Regions from separate parts of the Phenylobacterium sp. genome, predicted to be linked through region 2. Evidence: predicted binding sites of a transcription regulator. Region 2 holds the regulator's gene; each other region holds the start of a gene.
The links. The regulator LexA, encoded in region 2, represses DNA repair genes until DNA is damaged. The targets are predictions, from matches to a motif close to ATGTTCNCNANNTGTTCT.

Region 1 (5,196 bases), 960 kb from region 2:
TGGCGATGGCTGGGCGGCCGCATGATCGTGAGCGACGCGGGCCCGGTGCGCGGCCTGCATCCGGGTGACGAGGTCGTGGCGATCGGCGGCCAGGCCACGAAAGGTCTGCTGCCGGCCCTCATGGCCCTGGCCGCGGCCGATGGGGGCGCGGACGGCAAGCGCATGCGCCTCGCCGAACTCGACCGTCGGGAGCTGTGGCCGCTGCCCGACGCCGCCCTGCCGCGCCTCGCGCCCGGGCTCTTCGCCGAGGGCCGCGTCGCCCTGACCGTGCGAACCGGCGCCGGGCGGTTGCGCGAGGTCGCGGCCGACCTCCTGACCCGCGCCGAGCGCCTGGCCCAGCGCGGCTCGGCCGAGTTCGTCCCGCGCGAGGGCCCGGTCTGGACGTCGCAGGTGCTGCCCGACCGCTCGCGCCTGATCACCATGCCCACCTGGGCCGTCTACAACAGCCGCTGGGACTGGCGCGCCTGGCTCGACCGGGAGGTCGACGCGGCCATCGCCGAGCGGGCGCCGGGGATCATCCTCGACCTCCGCGGCAACGCCGGCGGCACCGAGTGCGGCGATCACCTGCTGGAGCGGCTGGTCGACCGCGAGCTCGTCCGCGCCGACGCCCAGCGCTTCGTCCGCTATCGTCGCACCCCCGCCGAGCTCGACCCGTTCCTGACCACCTGGGACCGCAGCTTCCGCAACTGGGGCGACCAGGCGGTGGGCGCCGACGCGAAGGGCTTCTACCGGCTCACCCGGTGGGACGATGATCCGCGCGGTTCCACGATCCGCCCGCGCGGCGCCCGCTACGACGGCCGGCTCATCGCCATCATCGACGCGACCAACAGTTCGGCCACCTTCCAGTTCGCCCAGACCGTGAAGACCCACCGCCTGGGCCGGCTGGTCGGCGAGCCCACGGGCGGCAGCCGCCGCGGCATCAACGGCGGCGCCTTCTTCTTCCTGCGCCTCCCGCAGTGCGGCTTCGCGCTGGACCTGCCGCTGGTGGCCACCTTCCCCGTCACGCCCCAGCCCGACGAAGGGATCGCGCCGGATCATCTCGTACCCACCCGCGCGGCCGATCTTGCGCTAAAGTCGGACCCGCAGCGCGAGGCTGCGATCCGCCTTCTGCGCGCCTGACCCCGCGCGGGGATCGGAACGCGGCCCGCGACGTTGGCGATGATAGAATTCCCAGGCGAGGCCATGCCCATGTCGACCGACGTCCACAAGTCCGGCCCTCTGCGAGGCGCGTTGATCCCCGCGCTGGTGTCCCTGGCGGCCGCGTTCGGCGTCGCCGCGCTGGGCGGCATGGCCACGGCCTCCAGCGTCGAGACCTGGTACGCGACGCTCCAGAAGCCCGCGTTCAACCCGCCGAACGGCATCTTCGCCCCGGTCTGGACCACCCTCTACGCCCTGATGGCCATCGCGGCCTGGCGGGTCTGGCAAGCCTCGTCCGGCCCGGTCCGCCGCCGCGCCATCGGTCTCTACGCAGCCCAGCTCGTGCTGAACCTGGGCTGGTCGTGGCTCTTCTTCGGCCTGCGTCAGCCGGGCCTCGCCCTGGCCGAGATCGCCGTGCTGTTCGTCGCGGTCGTTCTCACCGGGCTCACGTTCTGGCGCATCGACCGCCCCGCCGGCCTGGTGTTCGTGCCCTACGCGGCGTGGGTGGCCTTCGCCTCGCTGCTCAACTTCGAGATCTGGCGCCTGAACTGACGCATCGCGCAGGAGCGTGCATCGGAATATCGGGAATTACGGAACCATCGGCCGCCACCGCGATTGTGCAGGTGGGCCGATCGAGCGTTCCTGTCCCTCGCCGATCGGTTCGGGTGTGCGAAGGCCTCCGGTCGATCCGGAGGCCTTCAGCCAAGCTTTTGAGATCGTGTCACATTCCGGGCCCCCGACACCCAGGTGACGCGAGCCCCGACCTGCGGTGCAGACAGGTCGGGGCGCTCTCAGCTCAAAATCGCCACAGCGCCGCTTGCGTGAACAAATACGGAACAATACTGTCCCCGCGTGGCCACTCTCACGCTGAAGCGCAAACTCGAAATCCTGTCCGACGCGGCGAAATACGACGCCTCCTGCGCCTCGTCCGGGTCAGTGAAGCGCGACTCGGTGGGCGGGAAGGGGATGGGATCGACCGATGGCGGCATGGGCATCTGCCACGCCTACGCGCCAGACGGCCGCTGCATCAGCCTGCTGAAGATCCTGCTGACCAACTTCTGCGTCTACGATTGCGCCTACTGCGTGAACCGGGTGACGTCGAACACCCCGCGGGCGCGCTTCTCGGTGGACGAGGTCGTCAAGCTCACCCTGGGTTTCTACCAGCGAAACTACATCGAGGGTCTGTTCCTCTCGTCGGGCATCATCAAGAACGCCGACTACACGATGGAGGCGATGGTGCGGGTGGCGCGCGCCCTGCGCCAGGACCACGATTTCCGAGGCTACATCCACCTGAAGGTGATCCCCGAGGCCTCGCCGGCGCTGGTCAACGAGGCTGGCCTCTACGCTGACCGTATCTCCATCAACATCGAGCTGCCCAAGGACGAGAGCCTGGCGACGCTGGCGCCCGAGAAGGACGCCGCCGGCATCCGCAAGGCCATGGGCGCGGTTCGGGTGTCGGAGGACGCCTCGAAGGACAAGGGCCGCAAGACCCGGGCGCCCCGCTTCGCGCCCGCCGGCCAATCGACCCAGATGATCGTGGGCGCCGACAGCGCCACCGACGGCGCGATCCTCAAGCGCAGCGAGAGCCTGTACGGCGCGTACCGCCTGCGTCGGGTCTACTACTCGGCTTTCTCGCCCATCCCCGACGCCACCTCGCGCCTGCCGCTGTCGCGCCCGCCCATGATGCGCGAGCACCGCCTGTACCAGGCCGACTGGCTGATGCGGTTCTATGGCTTCGGGCGCGCCGAGATCGTGGGCGAGGCCGACGACCTGGACCTCGCCATCGACCCCAAGCTGGCCTGGGCGTTGCGCAACCGCGGCGACTTCCCTGTCGACGTGAACACCGCGCCGCGCGAGACCCTGCTGCGCGTCCCGGGCCTGGGCGTGAAGGTGGTGGACCGCATCATCGGCACGCGCCGCCACACCCGCCTGACCCTGGCCGACATCGGCCGCCTGTCGCGTCGGGTGAACACGCTGAAGCCGTTCCTGATCTGCGCCGACTGGTCGCCCGGCGCGCTCACCGACCGCGCCGACCTGCGCGCCCGCCTCGAACCCCGGCAGCTGGACCTCTTCTGATGCAGGTGGTCCGGCTGGCCCATGAGACCGACTTCGACGGCTGGCGCGCCGCGGCCCGGCGCCTGCGCCTGGCCGGGGTCGGGCCGCCCGACACGCTCTGGACCGTAGACGGCCAGGCCTCCCTCTTCGCGCCCTCCGACCTCTCGGAAGACGGACCCGAAGGGCAGTCGACGCCAACCTCAACTTCGGCCGCGTCCTTCACCGCGCCCCGCGCTTTCGTCGATCTGGCCCAGCGCGTCGTGCTGCATCGCTCGGACGAGCGGTTCGCGCTGCTCTACCGCCTGCTGTGGCGAATGCAGGACCGGCCTCAGCTGCTGCAGGTGGCCTCGGACCCCGACGTGCTGCTCGCCCGCCAGCTCAGCCGCGACGTCGACAAGGCGGCCCACAAGATGAAGGCCTTCGTCCGCTTCCGCGGCGCCCACGACGACCAGGGCGAGGCCTTCGTCGCCTGGTTCGAGCCGGCGCACCGGGTGGCCGAGCTGACGGCGCCCTTCTTCCGCACTCGCTTCGCCAACATCCGCTGGTCGATCCTGACCCCGGACGTCTGCGTGCACTGGAACCTGGTGGAGCTGGCCTTCACACCCGGCGCCGACCCCGCCGACGCGCCCCGCGCCGACGAGCTGGAGGAGTTCTGGAAGACCTACTACGCCTCGATCTTCAATCCGGCCCGGCTGAACACCGACGCCATGACCAAGGAGATGCCGCGGCGCTATTGGCGGAACCTGCCCGAGGCGGCGCTCATTCCGGAGCTGGTCGCAAACGCCCGCAGCCGGACCGCCGAAATGGTCGCCAAGCCCGCCACCGAACCCAGCCGTCGCGTCGTGAAGGCGGCCATCCGCAACAGCCGCGATGCGCCGTGGGAGGGCCTGTCGGCGACCACGCTGGCCGAGGTGACCGCCGGCGTCGACCACTGCCGCCGCTGCGACCTCTGGCAGGATGCGACCCAGGGGGTGGCGGGCGAGGGGCCCGCCAAGGCGCGGCTGATGTTCGTGGGCGAGCAGCCCGGCGACCAGGAGGACCTGGCGGGCCGCCCCTTCGTGGGACCGGCGGGCCAGGTGTTCGACCGCGCGATGGCCGAGGCCGGCGTGCCGCGCGCCGAAACCTACGTCACCAACGCGGTGAAACACTTCAAGCACGTGCTGCGGGGCAAGCGCCGCATCCACCAGACGCCGACGACGGGCGAGGTCAGCGCCTGCCGCTGGTGGCTGGACGCCGAGCGGCGGATCGTGCGGCCGCGCGTGATTGTGGCCCTGGGCGCGACCGCCGCGCACGCGGTGTTCGGCAAGGCCACCGCGGTCAGCAAGGTCCGCGGCCAGGCCCTCCAGCTGTCTGATCAGGCCCGGGCGGTGGTCACCTACCATCCTTCCTACCTGCTGCGGCTGCCCGACGAGGACGCCAAGGCCGACGCCTATGCCGCCTTCGTTCACGACCTCAAGCTGGCGTGGAACCTTGTGGCGTGAGGGGTATGCTCAGGTGTCATGCAAACCCTGCTCATCGCCGCGATGCTCATGCCCCTTCTTGCTCTGCTCGGCGGCTGCGCCGACGCCCTCGACGCCCAGGCCCGGTCGGCGCATGCGCTCAAGGTCCGCGACGCCCTGAACGATTACGAGAAGGCTCCGTCCAGCGCCCCCCTGGACCGCTGCGTGAAGGCCAAGCTGGTGGCGCTGGCCTACGAGGACGCCAGGGAGCCCGCCAGCGCCTCGGCCTGGCGCGCCCGCGAAACCGCCGACTGCCAGGCGGCCGCGATGGCCGCGGGCGTCAAGCCGCCGCCGCTGGCCGGCGAGTGAGCCAAACGTAGGCCGAGCCCAGCAGCGTCAGGGCGACGCCTTGCACCAGAAAGGCGGTTCGATAGTCGCTGACGTGGGCCACCAAGCCGAAATTCAGGATCAGCAGGGTGATGCTGCACTGACTCGCGAAGCCTTTCACGGAAGCCACCGTGGCCCGCGCTTCACCGGACAGCGCATGCTGGAACCGCGCATCCGC
Region 2 (5,196 bases):
TTGAAGAACCCTTTCACGGCGACGCGTTATCACAGCCTGTCGGTGGAAAAGGACGTTCTGCCGCAGGTTCTCGAGGTCACCGCCCGCACCGAGGACGGCGAGATCATGGGCGTCCAGCATCGGACCCGGCCGATCCACGGCGTGCAGTTCCACCCCGAGAGCATCGCCACCGAATGCGGCCACGAACTCTTGGGCAACTTCCTCGACCTGGCCGGCGTGAAGCGCCTGGCGCAGATCTGACCGCCGCCGGTCAGCCTTCATGTCCGCCGCCTTCAAGCCCCTGCTGATGCGCCTCGCCGACGGCGGCACGCTGTCGGAGGAGGACGCCGGCGACTTCTTCGCCGCCTGCCTGCGCGGCGAGCCGACCCCGGCGCAGGTGGGCGCGGCGCTCACCGCCATGCGCATGCGCGGCGAGACCATGGGCGAGATCACCGCGTGCGCGCGGGCCATGCGCAAGGCGGCCATCCATATCGAGCCGCCCTACCCCACGATCGACGTCTGCGGCACCGGCGGCGACGGCCAGCACACCTACAACATCTCGACCGCCGTGGGCTTCGTGGCGGCCGGCGGCGGCCTCAAGGTCGCCAAGCACGGCAACCGGGCGCTCTCCTCGAAGTCGGGCGCCGCCGACGTGCTGTCGGAACTGGGCGTGGCCATCGACGCCGGGCCCGAGCGCCAGTTCAAGGCGCTGGATGAAGCCGGCATCTGCTTCCTGTTCGCCCAGTCGCACCACGGCGCCATGCGCCACGTCTCCCCGATCCGCAGCGAGCTGGGCTTCCGCACGATCTTCAACCTGCTGGGCCCGCTGACGAACCCCGCCGGCGCCAAGCGCCAGGTCGTGGGCGTCTTCGCCGAGCGCTGGGTGGCCCCGTTGGCCCAGGTGCTGGGCGCCCTGGGCTCGGAGCGCGCCTGGGTGGTCCACGGCGGCGGCATGGACGAGATGACGACGACCGGCGAGTCCAGCGTCGCCGAGTATCGCGAAGGCCAGGTCCGCCTCTTCACCGTGACGCCCGAAGCCGTGGGCCTGCCGCGCGCCGCGCTGGCCGACCTCACCGGCGGCACGCCGGCCGAGAACGCCGTGGCGCTCCGCGACCTGCTGAAGGGCAAGCCCGGCCCCTACCGCGACATCGTCCTGCTGAATTCCGCCGCCGCCTTCCTGGTCGGCGACAAGGTCGAGACCCTCCGCGAAGGCGTCGAACTGGCGGCCCGGGTCATCGACGACGGCCGCGCCCAGGCCTCACTCGACAAGCTGGTCGAGATCGCGCCGCGGTCGCTGGACTCCTGATGGCCGATATTCTCGAGAAGATCGCTGCCTATAAGCGTGACGAGGTCGCAGAGCGGAAGGCCGCCCGCCCCGCGATCTCCACGGCCGGCGTCAGCGCGCCGCGCGGCTTCCGCGCCGCCCTGGAGCGCGCCCACGGCCCCGGCCGCCTGGCCCTGATCGCCGAGATCAAGAAGGCCTCGCCGTCCAAGGGCCTGATCCGCGCGGACTTCCATCCGCCGGCACTGGCCCGCGCCTACGAAGCCGGCGGCGCGGCGTGCCTGTCGGTGCTCACCGACACGCCCAGCTTCCAGGGCGCCGACAGCTACCTCACCGCCGCCCGCGGCGCCGTCTCGCTGCCCTGTATCCGCAAGGAGTTCCTGGTCGACCCGTGGCAGGTGGCCGAGAGCCGCGCGCTGGGCGCCGACGCCATTCTGGTGATCCTGGCGATGGTGGACGACGCGCTGGCCGCCGACCTGATGGCCGAGGCCCGCGCCCACGGCATGGACGCGCTGGTCGAGGTGCATGACGAGGCCGAGATGGCCCGCGCCGGACGGCTGGGCGCCGACCTCGTCGGGGTGAACAACCGTGACCTGCGGACCTTCACCGTCGACCTCGCGATCACCGAGCGCCTCGCCGCGCTCGCGCCGGCGAACGCCCTGCTGGTCACCGAGAGCGGCCTGTTCACCGCCGCCGACGCCGCTCGCCTCGAGGCCTCCGGCGCCCGCGCCATGCTGGTCGGCGAGAGCCTGATGCGCCAGGCCGACGTCACCGCGGCGACTCGCGCCCTGCTGGGCTGAGTCGGCTCTACATGAGAAAAACCGCAACGATTTCAGTGGGCCTAGGTGTAACTTGACATTAACGCGGAACACCTAGAGAACATCGACAGAAGTTGGCGGTTTGTTCTGCGAGGTCCTGAAATGCTTACCCGCAAGCAGCATGAGTTGCTCATGTTCATCCACGAGCGGATCAAGGAATCGGGCGTCTCACCGTCGTTCGACGAGATGAAGGAGGCCCTCGATCTGGCCTCCAAGTCCGGCATCCACCGGCTGATCACCGCCCTGGAAGAGCGCGGTTTCCTTCGCCGCCTTCCCCACCGCGCCCGGGCGCTGGAAGTGGTGAAGCTGCCGCAGCAGGCCACCGCCGCCGCCCCGCCCAAGGGTCGGGCCCCGTTCAAACCCCAGCTGGTCGAGGCCGGCTCCGCGGTCGCGGTCGCCGCCAACGACAGCCGCGAACTGCCGATCCTCGGCAAGATCGCCGCCGGCACGCCGATCGAGGCGATCCAGCAGGAACGCGACCGCATGCCGGTGCCTGAGAGCATCCTGGGCGCGGGCGAGCACTTCGTCCTCGAGATCGCCGGCGACTCGATGATCAACGCCGGCATCCTCGACGGCGACTTCGTGGTCATCAAGCGCACCGACAGCGCCGTCTCGGGCGACATCGTGGTCGCCCTGGTCAACGGCGAGGAAGCCACCCTCAAGCGCCTGCGCAAGAAGGGCGCGTCCATCGCCCTCGAAGCCGCCAACCCCGCCTACGAGACCCGCATCTTCGGCCCTGACCAGGTGGCCGTGCAGGGCAAGCTGGTCGGCCTCATCCGCCGCTACCACTGACCCATACGAAATCGACGATGAAGACCCGCTCGCCACGCCCGTGGCGGGCGGTTTTCATGAGCGCCTCCAGGCTCTCGAACCCGCCCTCCCGCGCCATGGCCTCGGTGACGTCGTCCAGGTCCACTTCCCGCAGGCGCGTCACCTCGATGAACCCGTCCAGCAGCCGGTAGCGCCCGCCCACCTTCACCCGCGGCGTCAGCCAGATCCGCACGCTGGTGGTGATCTCGCCCGACCGGACCCGCTCGCGCAGCGGCCTGGCGAACATCATCGCGGGTCATACCCCCAGGTCCACGGCCGCCGCCCCCGCTGGTCCTGCGCCCAGACGATCCGCCAGCCGCCGCCCTGCCGATAGAGCTCGGCCGAGCCGCCCGCCGCGAAGTCGGCCCCCGTCAGCACCAGCGGCGCCGCGCAACTCTCCGGCTTGAAGCTGTTCCGCAGGATCACCACGTCAGCTCCCGTGCAGAGCGCCTCCAACCTGCCCGCCTTCAACGGCCGCTTCAGGTTCCACGCCGCCGCCAACTTCACCGGAGCCTCGGCCTTCGCCAGGCAGCTCCACCGGTCGCACTGGAACCGCGCGTCCCGCTCGGGCTCGCTGATCACCGGCGTCAGCCCGCGTCGCCGCGACCACAACTCAGCGCCGAACAGCTTCACATCGGGCCGCAGCAGGACGCTCTCACGCCCCTCCCGAACCGCCACCGCCGCCCCGTCGGCGCTCACCCACACATCCGGAGCCGCAGGCCGGGGCGCCCACAGGATCGCCAGCGCCAACGGCAGGCCAGCCCACCGGAACGGCCCGCGCCACAGGCAGACGAACAGCAGTCCGAGGAAGCTGGCCGGCAGCACCCAGTCCGGCGCGCTGGGGATCACCACCTGCGCCGCTGGCGCGCCGGCCGCAGTCGCCGCCACCTGGTTCATCAACCCGATCGACCACCCCGCCACCTCCAGCGGCGCCTGCCCCAGGCCGAATGGCGTGAGCGCCGCGCCCAGCGCCAGGCCCGGCATCATCAGGAACGACGAGATCGGCGCGACGACGAGGTTGGCGAACAGGCCCCAAGTCGAGACGCGGTTGAAGTGCTGGATCGCGAAAGGCCCCGTGGCCAGGCCCGCCACGAAGCTCACCGCCAGGCTCGCCGCCGTCCAGGTCATCGCCGCCTGCGGCCAGCGGATCCACCAGGGGACCTCGATCTCCTTCACCGGCCGCGGCCAGACCTCGGCCAGGGCGACCAGCGCGGCGGTCGCGGCAAAGCTCATCTGGAACCCCGGCTCGGTCACGGCCTCGGGCTGCAGCAGCAGCACGCCCATGGCCGCCAGCGCCAGCGCATGCAGGCTGATCGCCTGCCGGTCGGCCAGGATCGCCCCGAACGCCACCGCCGCGGTGATCGCGGCCCGCTCGGCCGGCGGCGGCGCGCCTGACAGCACCAGATACCCACCCACCGCCGCCAGCCCCACCAGCGCGGCCACCTTCTTGCCCGAGACCCGGAGCGCCAGCCATGGCCAGGCCGCCACCAGAAGCCGCGCGGCAGCGAACGCGAAGCCGCCCACGATGGCCATGTGCAGGCCGCTGATCGAGATGATGTGCGCGAGGCCCGCAGCCCGCAGGTTCTCCACCTGCTCTTTCGGGATGAACGCCTCGTGACCCGTGGTCATCGCCGCCGCCAGCCCGCCGGTCTCGGGACCCAGGGCCGCCACGATCTTCTCGGTCAGCGCCCAGCGCTGGGCGTTCACCCACATGGTCAGCCTGAGCCGCCAGGGCGCTTGGTTCTCCGGCGTCGTCACGCGTGGCGCCCGCAACGCCAGGCCGACGCCGCCGACACTCTCGAAGTAGGCGTCCCGGGCGAAGTCGTAGCTGCCCGGGCTGGCCGGCGGCGGCGGCGGGTTCACAATCGCCAGGAGACTCACCACCTCTCCCGGCCGCGGCAGCGGCGTCCCGGGCCGCAGCGTGACGCGCATCCGGATCGGCGTCGTCTGGGCGTCCCAATCGCCCACCCGGATCGGGGCCAGCAACAGCCGCTGGCCGCCCTCCCCCGGTTGCGCGATATCGACCACCCAGGCCTCGACCGGCTGCGGTCGCGCGCCGGCCCGGGCCACCGGCGCCTTGACCGCCTCGGCCCGCAGCTTCGCCACGATGAAGCTGCCGACGGCGCAGGCCGCCAGCACCAGGCCCATCGTCATCGCCCGTGTGACGCTCCACCGCGTGGCGACCAGCAGCGCCGCCACGACCGGCAGCAGCGCCCACGCCACCCACGCCTGCGGCTCGCGCATCAGGCCGAAGTACGCCGCGCAGCCGCACCCCAGCGCCACTGGCGTCCACAGTGTCCACCGCTC
Region 3 (5,196 bases), 2.7 Mb from region 2:
CTGCCCGGCTGTCAGGGTCGTCAACCGCCCGTCCTGGAACGGCCCGTAGTCGCTGGCCAGCGGCACGAGCTTTTCGAAGGGGATCTCGCGCAGCTGGGCCGCTGTGGCGTCGGCGGGCGCGCCGGCCTTGGCCAGCGCCTCGGCCCCCGCCGCCTCGGCCTGCGCCAGCGACCGCCCGTCGGACCACCCGCCCCCCGATTGCACGATCGCGCCCTTGAACAGACCGCGCGCGCTGGGCGTCGCCAGCAGCGCCAGCACGCTGGCCCCGCCGGCGCTCTCGCCGAAGACCGTGACGTTGGCGGGGTCGCCCCCGAACGCGGCGATGTTGCGCTGGACCCATTTCAGCGCCGCGATCTGGTCCATCAGCCCGAAGTTCCCGGTGGGCTGGCCGCCCGCCGCCTTCGTCAGCGCCGGATGGGCCAGATAGCCCAGCGCCCCCAGCCGGTAGTTGATCGAGACCAGCACCACGCCGTCGCGGGCGAAGTTCTGGCCGTCGTAGACCCAGCCCGCGCCCACCCGGTGGCCGCCGCCGTGGATCCACACCATCACCGGCGCCTTCTTCACGGTCTTCGGTGCGAAGACGTAGAGCTGCAGGCAGTCCTCCGACACCGGCCCGTTGGCGCCGCCGAAGGCGTTGGGCGTGCCGTCGGCGTTCATCGGCTGCGGGCAGGACGGGCCGTTCTTCGTGGCGTCACGCTCGCCCGTCCACGTCGCCACCCGCTGCGGCGGCGCCCAGCGCAGCGGCCCGACCGGCGGGGCGGCGTAGGGCACATTGCGGAACACCCGGGCGCGCTCGGTGATCTCGCCCACGATCACGCCGCCCTCGACCTTCGCCGTCGTGGGGGTCTGCGCCATGGCCGCGCCTGCGGTCAGGAGCCAGGCCGCCGCCATCGCCATCACACGCCGCATCGTTCGCCTCCCGTCTTGCGGGGCGGATTAGCCGAGGTTTTCGCCTCGCCCGCAACCGCAGGCCTCGGCGCGGAAGTTCCTTCGTCACAAAGTTGCCGCTACTGCACCCTTGAACTTCAGCTTGTGAGCGTGCTGCGGGGGCGGCGCGTCGGGGGACAGACATTGTTTCAGCGTTCGTTCTGGCTCGCGACCGCGGCCTTCGCGATCACGGGGTCCGCCGCGTTCGCCCAGACGCCGGCCCCGGCCCCCGCACGCCCCGCGACGTCCGCCGCACCCGGCCCGGCCGTCGGCGAGGTCGTCGTCGAGGGCACGGCGCCGCCCGTGCGCACCTCGATCGACCGTCAGAGCTACACCGTCGCCAACGATCTCCAGGCCACCACCGGCTCGATCAGCGACGCCCTGCGCAACGTCCCCTCGGTCGAGGTGGATGTGAACGGCAACGTCAGCCTGCGCGGCGATTCCAACGTCACCATCCTGATCGACGGGAAGCCCAGCGGCCGCTTCAAGGGCGAGAACAAGGGCCAGGCGCTGCAAAGCCTGCCGGCCACCCAGATCGAGCGCGTGGAGGTGATCACCAACCCCTCGGCCGCCTTCAATCCCGAGGGCAGCGCGGGCATCATCAACCTGATCACCAAGAAGACGTCGAAGCCCGGCTTCGGCGGCAGCGTGCGCGCGAACGTAGGCTCGGCAGGCCGCCAGAACGGGAGCCTCAGCGTCTCGCGCAAGGACGGTGACCTGACGCTGAGCGGCGACGTCTACCTGCGCCACGACTCCCTCAAGCAGGCGTTCAGGAGCGACCGCGAGTTCCAGGACCCGCTCGGCCCCGGTTTCATCAGCCAGGCGCTCCGTTCGGCCAACAGCGGCGCGTTTGACGTCATGGGCCTGCGCGGGGGCGTCGACTACGACCCGGACGCCAAGACGAGGATCAGCCTGGAGCTGGACTACAACGGCGTGACCTTTGACAGCGTGCAGATCGAGTCACTGCGCCAGACCATGGCGGCCGGCGCGACCCGGACGGCCTACGACAACGCGACCGCGCTGCGCCAGGACCGCGACAGCCTCGAGGCCCAGCTCAGCTATCGCTACAAATGGGCCGACGACCACGAGTTCACGGCCAGCCTGTCGCGCGAGCTGAACGACGAGGACCGCACGCGGCCGATCCTGCGCAGCTTCCTGTTCCCGGCCAGCGGCCCGGTGTTCGAGCTCAGCGACAACCGCAACCACTTCTGGGCCACGCGGCTGAAGGTCGACTATTCGCAGCCCCTGCCCGACGAGGCCAAGCTGAAGCTGGGCTATGCCTGGGACGCCGACGACAACGACTACGAGGTTATCTTCATCCGGGGACCGGGCGCGGGTCCCTACGCCATCGACCCCGTGCGCTCCAATCTTTTCCAGTTCGACCAGCAGGTGCACGCCGCCTACGTCACCTACGAGCGGCCGCTGGGCGAGCTGACGGCGCTGGCGGGGCTGCGGGCCGAGGCGACCCAGATCGATCTCGATCAGGTGACCCAGGGCCTGAAGGCCTCGAACGACTACGTCCGGCTCTATCCGAGCCTGCACCTCACCTACAAACTGAGCGACATCCAGCAGCTCAAGGCCAGCTATTCGCGGCGTGTGCAGCGGCCGCAGGCGCAGGACTACAACCCGTTCCGCGTCTATGTGAATCCGACGAACCGGTTCCAGGGGAACTCGAACCTCAAGCCTCAGGTCACCGACTCGTTCGAGGCCGGCTACCAGTACCGCAAGCAGGGCGTGATCCTGCTCGCCACGGGCTACTATCGCCGGACCCGCGACTCGGTGAACGACGTCTTCCGCGACCTGGGCGGTGGCGTGATCCTGCAGAGCAAAGAGAACATTGGCCGCTCGCAGAGCGCCGGCGTGGAGCTGGTGGCCAACGGGCGGCTGCCGGGGAAGGTCACCTACAACATCAGCGGCAACGCGGTCTGGAACGAGATCGACGCCCGCGATCTCGGTTTCGGCTCGGGCGTTCGCTCGGCCTACACCGCCTTCGGCCGCGCCTCGCTGGGCTGGCAGGTGTCGGACAAGGACTTCCTGCAGGTGCAGGGGTTCGTGAACGGCAAGCAGCTGCTGTCGCAGGGCTACCGCAAGCCGCAGGTCGGGGTAAACCTCGGGTACCGCCACAAGTTCAACGACCAGGTGTCGGGCGTGGTCACGGTGCAGGACGTGCTGTCCACGGCGGGATTCACGTCGGTGGTAGATACGCCGCTCTACCGCGAGCGGAACCGCGCGGAGGCCAAGAACCGCGCCGTCCTGTTGGGTGTCACCTACACCTTCGGCGGCCGACAGCGCGACCCGGGCTTCGACTTCGGCGGGCCCGGCGGCTGACCATCTAGACTCCTCGCCTCCCAACCTACGTCCGAATTTGGCGGAATCCGGATGTTGACTCTGCTTGTTCCCGGTCTAGAACAAAAATGGAACAAAAGGAGTCCCAAAGCCATGTCCGATTTTCGCGCCAAGCGGATCGCCGCGCTGGTTGCGAAGGTCGCCGCGATCGAGAGCGGCGGGCGGGCGGACGCGGGCGTGCTGTCGTTCGGGGACGCGGCCCTGGACGGCAAGCTGTCGGGCGGCGGGCTGCCGCTGGGACGCTGGCATGAGATCACCGGCGCGGGGCTGGAGGCCGAGACCTCCGCCGCCCCGGCGGCCTTTGCGGCGCTGATGGCGGCGCCGCTGGCGCTCAGAGGCGAGGCGGTATGGGTGCTGCGCCGCGACGACCTCTGGGCGCCTGGGCTGGCCGGGCTGGGCTTCCCCGTCGAGCGGCTGATCCAGGTGTGCGTCCGCGATGAGACCGAGGCGCTGGCGGTCATGGAGGACGCGCTGGCCACGGTCGGGGTCTCGGCGGTGTTCGGCGAGGTCGAGGCGGTGGACCTGACCGCAGGGCGTCGGCTGCAGCTGGCCTGCGAGAGGCGCGGCGCCACGGGTTTCGTGATCAAGCGCCGGCCCTTCGGCGGGGTCGGCCGCAAGGAGGCCGCCGGCTCGGTCGCGGCCACGCGGTGGCGGGTGGTCTCCGCGCCGTCCGAGCCGCCGGCCGGCGAATTCGGCCTGGGGAACCCGCGGTTCTCCGTGGCCCTCGAACGCAGCCGGGGCGGTCGCTCCGGCGCATGGATCCTTGAGGCCGATCAGGCCTATTCCTGGGAGGCAGGCGATGTCGCGCATCCTCTGCGCCTGGTCGCCGACCTGGGCGATCGCGAACTGGCGCCGTCGCAATCCCCCGCCGTCCGACGCGCCGCCTAGCGCCCCCTCCACCGCTTCGCGGTCCCCCTCCCCCGTTGGCACGGGGAAGGAACTGGAGCCCGGCCGTTCGCGCCAAGTTCCTCCCCCGCGTGCGGGGGAGGGGGACCACGAAGTGGTGGAGGGGGCGCTGCCGCGTTCGCGCTGATCGAGACGGTGCGGCAGGTCCGGCGGCTGGCCGCGGTCAGCGTGGAGGCCTCTCGCCTCCGGCTGCACGTCGGGCAGAAGGCCACCGACGCCATGGCCCTGGTCCCCGAGCTGGTGACCGCCGACGTCGAGCCTGAGGCGGACGCCGCCGCCCTCACCGCCCTGGTCGACTGGTGCGTGCGCTTCTCGCCCGCCGTGGCGGCCGATGCGCCGGACGGCCTGTTCCTCGACATCACCGGCGTCGCCCACCTGTGGGGCGGCGAAGCCGAGATGCTGGCCGACTTCCAGGGGCGGCTGGCCCAGAACGCGCTGCCGTTCCGCGCCGCCATCGCCGACACTCCCGGCGCGGCCTGGGCCCTGGCCCATTTCGGTCGGGACGGGACGATCGCGCCGCCCGGCGGTCAGGGCGACCTGTTGAAGCCGATGCCGCCCGCGGCCCTGCGCCTCGACCCCGAGGCCGCCGCCCAGATCGAACGGCTGGGGCTGCGCCGGGTGGGTCAGCTGATGGAGATTCCCCGTGGCCCCCTGGGCCGCCGGTTCGGAGCCCGCACTCTCGAGCGGCTGGACCAGGCCCTGGGCCGCAGCGCCGAGGCGCTGCGGTATCGCCGCCCGCCGACGCCCTGGGTCGACCGGCTGGCCTTCTTCGAGCCGATCAGCGCGCCCGAGGACATGGCCCGCGTCACCGAAGACGTGTCCGCCAAGCTCTGCGCCCGGCTGGAGGCCGGCGGCCATGGCGCGCGCCGGTTCGAGATCGCCTTCCACCGCGTGGATGGCAAGACGCTGCCGCTCACCATCGGCCTGTCGCTGGCCGGCCGCGACGCGCGCCGCATTGCGCGGCTGTTCCAGCCCAAGCTGGAGACCGTCGACCCCGGCTTCGGCATCGAGTCGGTG

Region 1: ACQ66R_RS05950 (putative DNA modification/repair radical SAM protein) is a predicted target of LexA. The motif match lies at 1,960-1,977, and genes of this name have one in related genera.
Region 3: ACQ66R_RS14405 (ImuA family protein) is a predicted target of LexA. The motif match lies at 3,333-3,350, and genes of this name have one in related genera.

The regions. Positions count from the first base shown of each region.
Region 1 is NZ_OZ260078.1:1,229,566-1,234,761, reverse strand. It holds gene ACQ66R_RS05960 (S41 family peptidase) at 1-1,119, shown strand, start outside; gene ACQ66R_RS05955 (TspO/MBR family protein) at 1,189-1,689, shown strand; gene ACQ66R_RS05950 (putative DNA modification/repair radical SAM protein) at 1,990-3,213, shown strand; gene ACQ66R_RS05945 (UdgX family uracil-DNA binding protein) at 3,213-4,673, shown strand; gene ACQ66R_RS05940 (hypothetical protein) at 4,692-5,000, shown strand; gene ACQ66R_RS05935 (MFS transporter) at 4,972-5,196, opposite strand, start outside.
Region 2 is NZ_OZ260078.1:271,440-276,635, forward strand. It holds gene ACQ66R_RS01350 (anthranilate synthase component II) at 1-240, shown strand, start outside; gene trpD (anthranilate phosphoribosyltransferase) at 260-1,285, shown strand; gene trpC (indole-3-glycerol phosphate synthase TrpC) at 1,285-2,061, shown strand; gene lexA (transcriptional repressor LexA) at 2,182-2,871, shown strand; gene ACQ66R_RS01370 (ASCH domain-containing protein) at 2,852-3,139, opposite strand; gene ACQ66R_RS01375 (ComEC/Rec2 family competence protein) at 3,136-5,196, opposite strand, start outside.
Region 3 is NZ_OZ260078.1:2,950,524-2,955,719, reverse strand. It holds gene ACQ66R_RS14415 (carboxylesterase/lipase family protein) at 1-909, opposite strand, end outside; gene ACQ66R_RS14410 (TonB-dependent receptor domain-containing protein) at 1,072-3,255, shown strand; gene ACQ66R_RS14405 (ImuA family protein) at 3,367-4,161, shown strand; gene ACQ66R_RS14400 (DUF6504 family protein) at 4,369-5,196, shown strand, end outside.